One region of the Kocuria himachalensis genome, then DNA from elsewhere that is predicted to be linked to it. Evidence: riboswitches for the same ligand, from Rfam matches in the RefSeq annotation. Region 1 holds a riboswitch; each other region holds the start of a gene.
The links. A riboswitch is a leader RNA that binds a small molecule or an ion and turns the genes downstream of it on or off. The one in region 1 is predicted to bind S-adenosylmethionine.
Positions count from the first base shown of each region.

Region 2: linked by a shared signal. The riboswitch ahead of ACYVM4_RS11150 (hypothetical protein) and the one ahead of ACYVM4_RS14345 (ABC transporter ATP-binding protein) in region 1 are both predicted to bind S-adenosylmethionine.
Region 3: linked by a shared signal. The riboswitch ahead of ACYVM4_RS09650 (MetQ/NlpA family ABC transporter substrate-binding protein) and the one ahead of ACYVM4_RS14345 (ABC transporter ATP-binding protein) in region 1 are both predicted to bind S-adenosylmethionine.
Region 4: linked by a shared signal. The riboswitch ahead of ACYVM4_RS02780 (O-acetylhomoserine aminocarboxypropyltransferase/cysteine synthase family protein) and the one ahead of ACYVM4_RS14345 (ABC transporter ATP-binding protein) in region 1 are both predicted to bind S-adenosylmethionine.

Region 1 is NZ_BAAGPL010000019.1:417,056-420,164, forward strand. It holds gene ACYVM4_RS14335 (CoA-binding protein) at 1-425, opposite strand, end outside; gene ACYVM4_RS14340 (maleylpyruvate isomerase N-terminal domain-containing protein) at 511-1,191, opposite strand; SAM riboswitch class I at 1,299-1,403, shown strand; gene ACYVM4_RS14345 (ABC transporter ATP-binding protein) at 1,409-2,242, shown strand; gene ACYVM4_RS14350 (aliphatic sulfonate ABC transporter substrate-binding protein) at 2,332-3,109, shown strand, end outside.
Region 2 is NZ_BAAGPL010000016.1:69,626-72,734, reverse strand. It holds gene ACYVM4_RS11165 (DMT family transporter) at 1-278, shown strand, start outside; gene cspE (transcription antiterminator/RNA stability regulator CspE) at 493-699, shown strand; gene ACYVM4_RS11155 (hypothetical protein) at 907-1,203, opposite strand; SAM riboswitch class IV at 1,622-1,747, shown strand; gene ACYVM4_RS11150 (hypothetical protein) at 1,761-1,988, shown strand; gene ACYVM4_RS11145 (PIN domain-containing protein) at 2,012-2,383, shown strand; gene ACYVM4_RS11140 (glycosyltransferase family 4 protein) at 2,387-3,109, opposite strand, start outside.
Region 3 is NZ_BAAGPL010000015.1:82,999-86,107, reverse strand. It holds gene dxr (1-deoxy-D-xylulose-5-phosphate reductoisomerase) at 1-1,197, shown strand, start outside; SAM riboswitch class IV at 1,234-1,352, shown strand; gene ACYVM4_RS09650 (MetQ/NlpA family ABC transporter substrate-binding protein) at 1,461-2,336, shown strand; gene ACYVM4_RS09645 (methionine ABC transporter ATP-binding protein) at 2,333-3,109, shown strand, end outside.
Region 4 is NZ_BAAGPL010000003.1:213,074-216,182, forward strand. It holds gene ACYVM4_RS02770 (thiamine pyrophosphate-dependent enzyme) at 1-105, opposite strand, end outside; gene ACYVM4_RS02775 (Lrp/AsnC family transcriptional regulator) at 348-800, shown strand; SAM riboswitch class IV at 911-1,032, shown strand; gene ACYVM4_RS02780 (O-acetylhomoserine aminocarboxypropyltransferase/cysteine synthase family protein) at 1,071-2,399, shown strand; gene ACYVM4_RS02785 (cystathionine gamma-synthase) at 2,408-3,109, shown strand, end outside.

The sequences.
Region 1 (3,109 bases):
AGGGTCCAGCCGCGCTGGAGCAGGGAGCGGAGCTCGATCAGGGGGCAGGTGTCCATGACGACGTCGAGGCCGGCCCGCTCCGCCCGGGCGGCCGCGGCCTCGTCGACGACGCCCAGCTGCAGCCACACCGCCGCGGCGCCCGCGGCGATGGCCTGGTCCACGACCGCGCCGACGCGGCGGGAGTTGACGAAGCAGTCCACCACGTCGATCGGTCCCGGGACCTCGGCGAGCGTGCGGTGGCCGGGCTCGCCGTGCACCGGCTCGCCCTTCGGGTTCACCGGGATGATCGTCATGCCGAGGTCGTCCCGGATCTGCCGGGCGACCGAGTGCGCGGGACGGGCCGTGTTGCCGGTCAGTCCCACCACCGCCCACCGGCCGGGCCGGGTCATGAGGCGGTCGATGACGGCGGGGTCGTTGCGGCTCATGGCACCAGCCTGGCACGGGAGCCCCTCCACTGTCCCCTCCCGCGAGGTGGCACGTGCCGGCGGCCGGACGCGGGTGGGAGGTGGGTCAGGAGAAGAGCGGCAGGAGGTCCGCGTGCGCGCCCAGCTCCACGCGCTCCTGGGCGGTCAGCTCCGCCCGGCCGGTGCCCACGCGGGCGAAGTGCTCGTCGCTCCAGTGCTCGAGCGGTTCCCGCTCCCACAGGTCGGTGAGGACCCGGCGGACCTCGGCGAGCCCGTCCACGGCGGGGCCCGGGGAGCCGTCCAGGTGCTGGATGAGGTCCAGGTGGTGCACCGTGGCCTCCACCGCGAGCGTGCTCAGCAGGTCCTCGACGCGCAGCACGTGCCCCTGGGTGCGGACCGCGCCGCCGCCGCCGCAGTGCCCCGCCGCGTGCACGAGCGCCCGGACCGTCTCCCGGTGGAGCGCGCGCACCGGCTCCCAGTCCAGGACCATGGACGCGGCCACGCGGGCGTGACGCCGGCCCTCGGCGGCCCCGGCGGGGTGGCCGCCCCGGTCCGCCCACCAGGTCGCGGCGTCCCGGTCCGGGCGGGCGGTCGTGGGGGTGCGCAGGGCGACCAGCCCCCGCTGCGCGTCCATCGTGCAGTGGTGAGTGAGGTCCCGGACCGCCCACCCCGTGCACCCCGTGGCGGCCCAGGAGTCGTCGTCGCCGAGCCCGTCGAGGACCGCGCCGAACGCCGTGCAGGCGTCGCGCACCAGGTCCGCCCGGGCCGGGGTTCTGCGGCTCGTCATGGGTCCATGGTGGGGCACGGAGGGCCCCCGTGCCAGTGCTGTGTCGCGACGACCACGGGTGCGACGGATTTGCCAGGGAACACGCCGAGGACGTTCAATTGGTGACGTAACCATCCGGAGCGGCTGAGAGACCTGGCTCGTCGACGTCGCAGCAACCGGCACGGATCCGTCTGATCCTCCGTGCGAGGTGCTAATGCCAGGACCGATGGAGTTGATCATGAGCACTTCTCTGCTGAGCCCTGCGCCGTCCGCCGCGCCGGGCACCTCGAAGCGCGCGTTCTCCGTGGCGTTCGAGCACGTCGGCAAAGCCTTCCCGTCCGGTCGCGAGACGCACCACGTCCTGCAGGACATCGACGTCACGGCCCGGCCCGGCGAGGTGCTGGCGATCCTGGGGCCGTCGGGGTGCGGCAAGTCCACGCTCCTGCGGGCGGCGGCGGGGCTCGACACCGCCTCGGCGGGCCGGGTGCTCATCGACGGCACCCCCGTGTCCGGGATCGACCCGCGCTGCGCGGTCGCCTTCCAGGAGCCCCGTCTGCTGCCGTGGCGCTCCGTGCGCGAGAACGTCCGCCTGGGCCTGCCCCGCGGGCTCCCCCGGGACGAGGGGGACGCCGTGGTCGACGACCTGCTGCGCGTGGTCGGACTCACCGCGCACGCGGGTCACCGTCCCCGCGCGATCTCCGGCGGCATGGCCCAGCGCGCGTCGCTGGCCCGGGCCCTCGCCCGCACTCCCGGGGTCCTGCTGCTGGACGAGCCCTTCGGCGCGCTCGACGCCCTCACCCGCCTGAAGATGCAGGACCTCCTGCTCACGATCCACGCGGCCCGGCCCACCACCGTCCTGCTCGTCACCCATGACGTCGACGAGGCGCTGCAGCTCGCGGACCGGATCGTGGTCCTGGGCCGGACCGGGCCCACCGCTCCCGCCTCGATCAGCACGGTCCTCGCCGTCCCCGGCGAGCGACCCCGCGACCGCGCCTCCGAGGTCCTCGCCGAGCTGCGCGTGCAGCTCCTCGGCCACCTCGGCGTCGACACGCACCACCCCGCGACCCGCTGACGCGGCCCGCTCCCGCTCTCCTCCCCGGATTCCTCGCTGCGCCGGCCCGCGCCGCCCGGCACCGTCCACCCACCCCGAAAGGCTCCGCCATGCCTCTGCCCCAGCGCTCCGTCCGCACGATCCCCGCCCTCGCCGCCGTCCTGGCCCTCGGCCTGACCGGGTGCATGGCCGGTGAGGGCTCCGGCGAGGCGCCCGCCGAGGCCGCCGCGGACGGCACCGTCCGCGTGGACTGGGCCACCTACAACCCGCTCTCCGTGGTGATCAAGGAGAAGGGCTGGCTCGAGACCGCGTTCGCCGAGGAGGGCATCGAGGTGGAGTGGGTGCAGTCCGCCGGGTCGAACAAGGCCAACGAGGCGCTGCGGGCGGAGGCGGTGGACATCGGCTCCACCGCCGGCTCCGCGGCGCTGCTGGCCCGCAGCAACGGCACCCCGATCCAGGTGATCGACCTCTACTCGCAGCCGGAGTGGTCCGCACTGGTCACCACCGCCGGCAGCGAGGTGCAGGAGGTCGCGGACCTGGAGGGCCGCACCGTGGCCGCGACGAAGGGCACCGACCCGTACTTCTTCCTGCTCCAGGCCCTCGACGAGGCAGGGGTGGACGCCGGGGACGTCACGATCCAGAATCTGCAGCACGCGGACGGCCGCGCAGCGCTGGAGAACGGCCAGGTGGACGCCTGGTCCGGGCTCGACCCGATCATGGCCGCCGCGGAGGAGAACGGCGCGGAGCTGTTCTACCGCAACGTCGACTTCAACACCTACGGCTTCCTCAACGCCCACGAGAGCTTCCTCGAGGAGCAGCCTGAGGCCGCGCAGACCGTGGTGGACGTCTACGCCTACGCCCGGGAGTGGGCGCAGGAGAACCCCGAGG
Region 2 (3,109 bases), on a different contig from region 1:
GGACCCTGTCCCTGCGGATGGCCGCCCGGGGCCGGCCCCGCTGGTACGCCGCCGTGGTCGCCGGCTACCTGGTGGCGTTCACGTGCCTGGGTCTCGCCCTGGCCGAAGGCATGGCGCTCGGGGTCGCCTACGGGATCTGGTCGGCCACCGGGGTGGCGCTGACGGCGCTCGCCGGCCGGCTGCTGTTCCGGGAGCCGTTCACCTGGGTGACGGCGGCCGGAGTGGCCCTCATCGCCGGCGGGGTGCTCCTGATCGAGCTGGGCGCCCCGCCGGCCTGAGCGGCTCCTGGCGGAGGTCCCGGCACCGCCCGGGTGGCGGGGCGCCGGATCTCGTGTAAAGTGGTTCGCAGTTGTTGAGGTTCGTTTTTGTCTTTCAAGCAGTTCGGCCCACTCGGGTGCAGCAGTTTTTCTGAGAAGACGTTTTCCATGCATCACAACTGTTTTGTTTCTCGAAGGTCGGGAAACGTTCATCTCATGAAGGATCAGGTCTCCCATGACTACCGGTATCGTCAAGTGGTTCAACGCTGACAAGGGCTTCGGCTTCATCACCCCCGAGGACGGCTCCAAGGACGTCTTCGCCCACTTCTCCGCGATCAACTCGAACGGCTTCCGCTCGCTGAACGAGAACGACCGCGTCGAGTTCGAGACCCAGGACGGCCCCAAGGGCCCCCAGGCCGCGAACATCAACGTCATCTCCTAAGGATCGCCGCGGGCCTCGGCCCGCTGATCCTCCAGAACCGTCGTCGGGCTCCGCCCGGCGGCGGTTCTGTCGTCGTACCCCCCCCGGTCACCCGGCACCTGGGGGCAGGACACTCCGCACCGTGGGACGTGCTCGCGCGGTTCCGCCCCCGCACGGCGGAGGGCGCAGCCCGACGGGCTGCGGCCTCCGCCGTGTCCTCTCCGCCGGTTAGGCCGACATCGGGAGGGATGAGGGGTGGAGCTTGAAGAACGGGTGCCGTCCGGTCGCCGCGAGGGTTCCGGGAACGAGGAGCTGACGGTACTTGGCGCACCATTGCGCGGTTCCCTCCGTGTGCTCCGCCGCGGCGGCGAGGTCGTCGGCCTCAGGGCTCAAGTACTCCTGCACGTCCCCGTCGGTCGACGTGAGCCGGACGAGGTGCAGATCGGGGAGGGCGGTGACGGTCACGTCGATCCACTCCTCGCGCTGGTCGGTGGTGATGGCTGTTCTTTCTTCGGACATGGTCATGTTTTCTCCTGACGTTCTTGCAGGCATCCGATGGCGTTGCCCGCCGCTTCGTCATCCGATCCACCCGGGAACATCGGGTTGGCGCGCAACGGGTCGGAGCCCCTCCATGGACCCGTCGGGGATCGTCGATCTCCGGTCGAGCACGTGGACGCCGCATCTCGAGAAGCAGGTTCAGGCTACCCCGCGGCTCCGACACCACGACAGGCGGGTCGTGAGTTGTGTCACCGGAACGTAATGCTCGGGGCCGTCGCCGGCGCCGTCCCCGGTTGCTCGAAGCCCATTCCAGCGCATCGATGTGTCGTCGAGGTGTCGGAGCGGTGACACCCCGGGGAAGACCGGTGCACAGGAGGATGGCCCCGGAACCCGCCGGGACGCCGCACGCCGATGCGGTCCCGCCGGTGTGGTTCAATGGAGGAAGCTTCAAGAGACCCGGTCGGCAAGCTCCGACTTGACCGGGCACCAACCCCATGTTCACGGGTGGTTCGGATGACGAAGCGGCTCGCATCGCCGCAGCAGCGGTACCCGGTGCGAGCAAGAGCGCACGAAGGATCCCGGTCATGTCCGACCCCCGCCACCCTGCCGTCGCCCGTGCGGGCGCCTCCGAGACCTCCCCGAGCGTCCCGGCGCCGAGGGACTCCGTCCGGAACGACCCGACGCCGGGCGTCCCGGCGATCAGCGCCTCCGCCATGAGCCTCGAGGACTACGCCCGCGCGGTGCAGGTCCGCACCGAGTTCGTGGACTTCCTGCTGGCTCCGGCCCGCGGGGAGCTCGCCGCCGCGGCCTGAGGCCCGTCGCCGTGGACCTCCTCTTGGACCGTTCCGTGCTGCTGGGGGTGCGCACCCCGGAGCGCTGCCCCGAGCTGGCCGAGGTCCTGCGCCGGCACGGTCACCGGCGGCTCTTCCTCCCGGCCACCGCGCTCGCCGAGCTGCTCGCCGAACGGCCGGACGAGATGCTGTGGGCGGAGCAGCTTGAGCTGCGCTTCCCGGGCCAGGTGCTGCCGGTGGACGCCGCCGTGGCCCGGGCGTGGGGCGCGCTGGGCGCGTCAGGGGAGGCCGACCCGCTCGCGGGGCTCACCGCGGCCACGGCCCTGGTGCACGGGCTGACCGTGCTGACCGCGGAGCCCGGGCGGTACGCCGGTACCGGGGCCTCCGTGCTGGACGTGTCCCCCGCGCGGCGGTAGCCCTCAGGCGGTCCGGCGGTGGCGTCCGCCGCGCCCCTGCCCCGAGAGCGCCACCGCACTCTCGTAGTGCTCGAGCAGCTGCCCGACCAGCACGTCCCACGTCCGGCCCTGGACCGCGGCGTGCGCCGCGACGCCGAACGCGGCTCGCTTCGCCTCGTCGCCCAGGAGGTCGGTCACGTGCCCGCGCAGCGCCCCGAGGTCGCCCGGGGGATAGAGCCAGCCGGTGCGGGACCGGTCCACGAGGTCGAGGGGCCCGCCCCGGCCGGTCGCGACGACCGGCACCCCGGAGGCCATGGCCTCCTGGATCGTCTGGCAGAACGTCTCGAACTCGCCGGGATGGACGAACACGTCGAAGGAGGCCATGATGCGCGCGAGGTCCGCGCCGCTGCGGCGGCCGGTGAAGTGGGCCTGCGGCAGCCGGCGGCGCAGGGCGTCCTCCTCCGGCCCCGAGCCCACGACCACCAGACGCGTGCCCGGCAGGTCCGCGACCGCGGAGAGGTCCTCGACCTGCTTCTCCGGCGCGATCCGGCCCACGTAGCCGACGATCCGCCGGCCGCCGCCGACCTCCTGCCGCCACTGCTCGTCCCGGTGCCGCGGGGAGAAGCGGGTGGTATCCACCCCGCGCCGCCACAGGCGCACGTCCCGGACGCCGTGCTCGGTGAGCTGCCGGACCGCCGAGGTGGACGGCGCGAGCGTGAGCGTCGCGAGGTTGTGCATGGAGCGCAC
Region 3 (3,109 bases), on a different contig from region 1:
ATCAGCGTCCTCGGCTCGACGGGCTCGATCGGCACCCAGGCGCTCGACGTCGTGCGGGCCGCCCGCGAGCTCGAGGGCGCGGCCCCGTTCACCGTGGTCGCCCTCGCCGCCGGAGCACGCCACCTCGAGCTGCTCGCCGACCAGGCCGTCGAGACCCGCGCCGCGGTCGTGGCGACCAGCGGCACCGGTCAGGACGCCGCCCGGCTGGCACGGCTGATCGCGGAGCGGGCCGCGCCCGCCGGGGCGGCGGGCTACCGCCCGGACATCGAGCACGGGCCCGGCGCGGCGTCCGCGGCCGCCGCACATCCCGGCGCGGACCTCGTGCTCAACGGCATCACCGGCTCCATCGGGCTCGCGCCCACGCTGGCGGCGCTGCGGGCCGGGCACAAGCTCGCGCTGGCGAACAAGGAGTCGCTGATCGCCGGCGGCGCCCTCGTGAAGGCCGCCGCCGCGGCCACCGGGGACCCGGACGCCCTGATCCCCGTGGACTCCGAGCACTCGGCACTCGCGCAGGCGCTGCGCGGCGGCACCGCCGGAGAGGTCGACCGGCTCGTGCTGACGGCCTCCGGCGGACCGTTCCGCGGCCGGTCCCGCGCGGAGCTGGAATCGGTCACGCCGCAGGACGCGCTGCGCCACCCGACCTGGGACATGGGCCTGATGGTGACGACGAACTCGGCGTCCATGGTGAACAAGGCCCTCGAGGTGCTCGAGGCCCACCTGCTCTTCGACGTCCCCCTCGAGCGCATCGACGTGGTGGTGCACCCCCAGTCGGTCGTGCACTCCATGGTCCAGTTCGTGGACGGCTCCACCCTCGCCCAGGCCTCGCCCCCGGACATGCGCCTGCCCATCGCCCTCGGCCTGGCCTGGCCCCACCGGGTGCCCGGCGCCGCCCGGCCGTGCGACTGGACGCGCGCCGCGGAGTGGACCTTCGAGCCCCTCGACCCGGTGGCGTTCCCGGCCGTCGAGCTCATCAAGGCGGCGGGGGAGCGGGGCGGGACCTTCCCCGCCGTGTTCAACGCGGCCAACGAGGAGGCGGTGCACGCCTTCCACGACGGCCGGATCCGGTTCACCGCCATCGTGGACACGGTCGAGGCGGTGCTGGGCGAGCACGACGACGGCGGCCCGCTGGAGCTCGAGGCCGTGATGGCGGCCGAGCGCTGGGCCCGCCGGCGGGCCCGCGAGGTGATCGCCGGCTGACGGAGCGGGCCGCGGTCCGTGCTACGATTCCCGGCGGATGACGAGTCCCAGCGCGAAGCTCTGGCTAGCTGGGCGGCAACCCTCTCCCGTAGTGGGGTGCCCCAGGTGACCATCCGGCCACGGCGCGACGACGCAGCCGGCGGCAAGTACGGTTCGACCGCTCCGCGCCCACCGGCGCGACGACGCCCGCAACCGTGGACGCCGCCGGACCCTCGGGCCCTGGCGCCGACATCCGACTTCCTGGACCCATGGAAAGGCTCGACATGCGATCGCAGCGCCTCACCCTCCTCGCACTGGCCACCACCCTCAGCCTGACCCTCTCCGCCTGCGGAGGATCCGACCAGGCCGCCGCACCCTACGACGACGGCGTGATCAAGATCGGCACCGACGGCCGCACCCAGGTCCACGAGGCCTTCCTCGAGGAGGCGGAGGCGGCGGGGATCGAGGTCGAGCTGGTGGAGTTCACCGACTACAACCAGCCGAACGCCGCCCTCACCAGCGGTGACCTGGACATGAACTGGTTCCAGCACGGTGCGTTCCTGGCCGACTACCGGAACAACTCGGGCGAGGACATCGTCCCCATCGGTTCCACCTCGATCTACCCCCTGGGCCTCTACTCGGAGCGCTACGAGTCCCTGCAGCAGATCAAGGAGGGCGACGAGATCGCCGTCCCCAACGACGCGATCAACCTGGCCCGCGCCCTGCTCCTGCTCAAGTCCGCCGGTCTCGTCGAGTTCACCTCCGACACCACGGCGCCGTCCGAGCTGGACGTCGACGCCGAGAAGTCGAAGGTGAAGGTCACCCCGGTCTCGGCCGAGCAGACCGTCCTGTCCCTGAGCTCCACCGCCGGCGCGGTGGTGAACAACACCTTCCTGGCCCGGGCGGACATCGACCCCAACACGGCGCTCTTCTCGGACGGCGAGGACAACGAGAACGCCCTGCCCTACGTGAACTTCTTCGCGGCCACCGGCGCGAACAAGGACGACGAGACCCTCCACCAGGTCGCCGACCTGTTCCACACGGACGCCGTGCTGGCGGCCGAGCAGGCGGAGACCAAGAACACCGCGGTGTCGAAGGACGTTCCGCAGGACGAGCTGATCCAGGTCGTCGACCAGTACGCCGAGGACCTCCAGAAGTGACCGCGCCGCTCGGACCGGAGCGGGTCCCGCCCGGGGCGGGCGACGTCGTCGTCCGCTTCGAGGACGTCACCAAGTCCTTCGTGACCGGGCCCGCCCGGGCCCGCCGCGAGGTCGTGGCCGTGGACGGCGTCTCGCTGGAGATCCGGCGCGGCGAGATCTTCGGTGTCATCGGCTACTCCGGCGCCGGCAAGTCCACCCTCGTGCGCCTGATCAACGGCCTCGAACCCGTCACCTCGGGGTCCCTGACCGTGGAGGGCTTCGAGGTGGCCGGTCGGCGCGAGACCGAGCTGGCGCCCGTCCGGCAGGAGATCGGCATGATCTTCCAGCAGTTCAACCTCTTCACGTCCCGCACCGTCGCCGGCAACGTCGAGTACCCGCTCAAGCGGGCCGGCTGGCCGAAGGAGAAGCGCCGGGCCCGGGTGGCGGAGCTGCTCGAGTTCGTGGGCCTGTCCGCGCGCGCCGGCAACTACCCGGAGCAGCTCTCGGGCGGGCAGAAGCAGCGCGTGGGCATCGCCCGGGCACTGGCGACCAGCCCGAAGCTGCTCCTGGCCGACGAGTCCACGAGCGCCCTGGACCCGGAGACCACCCAGGAGGTGCTGCAGGTGCTGCAGCGGGTCAACCGGGAGCTGGGCATCACGATCGTAATCATCACCCACGAGATGGACGTGGTCCGGGCGATCGCCGACCGCGTGGCCGTGATGCAGGACGGGAAGGTCGTGGAGCACGGCTCCACCGTGGACATCTTCGCCCGGCCCCGCACCGAGACCGCCCGC
Region 4 (3,109 bases), on a different contig from region 1:
GCGGATCTCGCCGCGGGCCGGGAGCATGTACTGCTCCGGCGTGATGCCGAAGGTCTGGGAGGCCCGGAGGATGGGGTCCCCGGGGGTCTCGACGGTCTGGCTCATGGTGTCCCCTCGGTCGGTCCCCGGTCCGCTCGCGGGCCCGGGGAGGCAGGAAGGCTGGTGCAGCTCTGTCTCCCCAGTATGGGAACCGGACATGGTTCGTATCCACAGAGCCGGGAAAATGCAGAAGACTGAGACAGACAGTGCACTACGCGTGGACGAAATGTTCTAGTGTGGCGTGGAGCACACGCATTCGTCCGGCACGTTCCGGACGCTGCGACCGACCCGCCCCGAAGGAGCCCGCCGTGCCCTCGACCCCCGTGCCGCTGGACGAGACCGACCGGAAGATCCTCGCGGAGCTGTCCCGGGACGCGCGGCAGTCGGTGACCTCGATCGCCGCGGCCGTGCACGTCTCCCGGGCCCACGCCTACGCCCGGATCAACCGGCTCCGGGACGAGGGGGTGATCCTGCGCTTCAGCACCGTGATCGACCCGGTGCGGGCGGGCCTGCAGGCCTCCGCCTACGTGACGCTCAAGCTCCAGCAGAACACCTGGCGGGAGCTGTGCGCCCAGCTCCGGGCGATCCCGGCCGTGCACCACATCGCCCTGGTGGGCGGGAACTTCGACGTCATGCTCCTCGTGCGGGCCGTGGACACCGTGCACCTGCGGCAGGTCATCTTCGAGCACGTCCAGCAGCTGCCCGGCGTGGTGGACACCCAGACGTTCCTGATCTTCGAGGACATCGACACGCGGGCCTGACGCCCGGGCCCGGCACGTCCGCCGCGCACGGCCGGCGTCATGAACCGTCACGGTCGTCATCTTCCGTCGCGGAGGGACAGCCACTACCTCTGCGCATAGTGTTGTTCCAGCTTCACGAGACGTGACCGCCAAGCTCCGACTTGGTCACGCACCAACCCCATGCTCATTGGGTGGTTCGGATGAGGAAGCGGCCTGCATCTTCCGCGGCGTGCCCACCGGGCCCGAGCGGATGACCGGTGCGGGTAAGAGCAAGCGCACAGGAGCAGCGCCATGTCCACCCCCGTGACCGATCACGACCTCGCGACCCGGCAGATCCACGCCGGCACCCACGACCAGGTCACCCAGCGCACCCTGACGGTGCCGATCTACCAGACCGCGGCGTTCGAGTTCCCGGACTACGAGGCGGCCCGGCAGATGTTCGCCCAGACCCGGGCGGGCTTCACCTACACCCGCACCGGCAACCCCACGGTGGCCGTGCTCGAGCAGCGGATCAGCGACCTCGAGGGCGGCGCGGGCGCCGTGGCGACCGGCTCCGGGCAGTCGGCCGTGGCCGTCGCGCTGCTGGCCCTGCTCGGCCAGGGCACCGGCAAGCACCTCGTGGCCTCCGAGAAGCTCTACGGCGGGACGGTGGACCTCCTCACCGACTCCTTCGCGGACTACGGCATCGAGGTCTCCTTCGTGGACCCCACCGCCCCGGGGGCGTGGGCCGCGGCCGTGCGCCCCGACACCCGCGCGTTCCTGCTCGAGTCCATCGGCAACCCCCTGGCCACCCTCCCGGACCTGCCCGGGATCGCCGACGTCGCCCGGGCCGCCGGGGTGCCCGTCGTCGTCGACAACACCCTCGCGTCCCCGGCCCTGTACCGGCCGCTGGAGAAGGGGGCCGACATCGTGGTGCACTCGGCCACCAAGTTCCTGGGCGGGCACGGCAACGCGCTCGCCGGGGCGGTCGTGGACGGCGGGACCTTCGACTGGTCCGCGCGACCCGACAAGTGGCCGCAGTTCACCCGGGCCCGCGCCCGCTGGGGAGGGCTGAGCCTGGTCGACAAGTGCGCCGGGGCCAGCCCCTACCTGCACCTCGTCCGCGCCAAGTACGTGCACGACCTCGGGACCACGCTGTCCCCGTTCAACGCCAGCCAGATCCTGCAGGGCACCGAGACCCTGGACCTGCGCGTGGCCCGCCACACGGCCTCCGCGCTGGCGGTGGCCGAGTTCCTGGCGGAGCACCCCGCCGTCGCCCGCGTCCACCACCCCGGCGTGCCCGGGGACCCCGGCGCCGGGATCGCGGCCCGCGACTTCCCGCGCGGGACCGGCTCCGTGTTCTCCTTCGACCTCGCCGCCCCGGACGACGCCGTGGGACCGTTCATCGACGCGCTCCGGCTGTTCAAGCTGGTCGCCAACATCGGCGACACCCGCAGCCTCGTGGCCCACCCGGCGGCGATGACGCACTGCCGCCTGACCCCCGAGCAGCGCCGGGCCGGCGGGATCGCCGAGACCACGATCCGGCTGTCGATCGGCCTCGAGTCCCCCCAGGACCTCGTGGCCGACCTCGGCCAGGCCCTCGACACCGTCGTCGACACCGTCCAGACCTCCCGGAAGTGAGCACCGCCATGACATCCTCCACCGAGACCCGCACCCGCCACCGGGGCTTCACGACCACCGCCGTCCACGCCGGCCAGGAGCCCGACCCGCTGACCGGGGCGGTCATCCCGCCGATCTACCAGACCTCCACGTTCGCCCAGGACGGGATCAACGTGCTCCGCGCAGGGCACGAGTACAGCCGCGGCTCCAACCCCACCCGCAGCGGCTTCGAGGAGCAGCTCGCGGCCCTGGAGCGCGGCGAGCGCGGGTTCGCGTTCGCCTCGGGGATCGCCGCCGAGGACGCCCTGCTGCGCGCGGTGCTGCGCCCGGGCGACCACATCGTACTCGGCGCCGACGGCTACGGCGGCACCAACCGGCTGATCACCACGGTCCTCGCCCCGTGGGAGATCGCGCACACGCCCGTGGAGATCACGGACCTCGACGCGGTCCGCGCGGCCGTGCGGCCCGGCGCCACGAAGGTGCTGTGGCTCGAGACGCCGTCCAACCCGCTGCTCGGCATCGCCGACGTCGCGGCCTGGGCGCAGCTGGCCCGGGACGCCGGGGCGCTGCTCGTCGTCGACAACACCTTCGCGTCCCCGTACCTGCAGAACCCCCTCGAGCTGGGCGCGCACGCCGTGGTGCACTCCACCACCAAGTACATCGGCGGGCACTCCGACGTGCTCGGCGGCGCCGTGGTCGTCGGGACGGCCGAGTGGCGGGGCGCCCCGCTC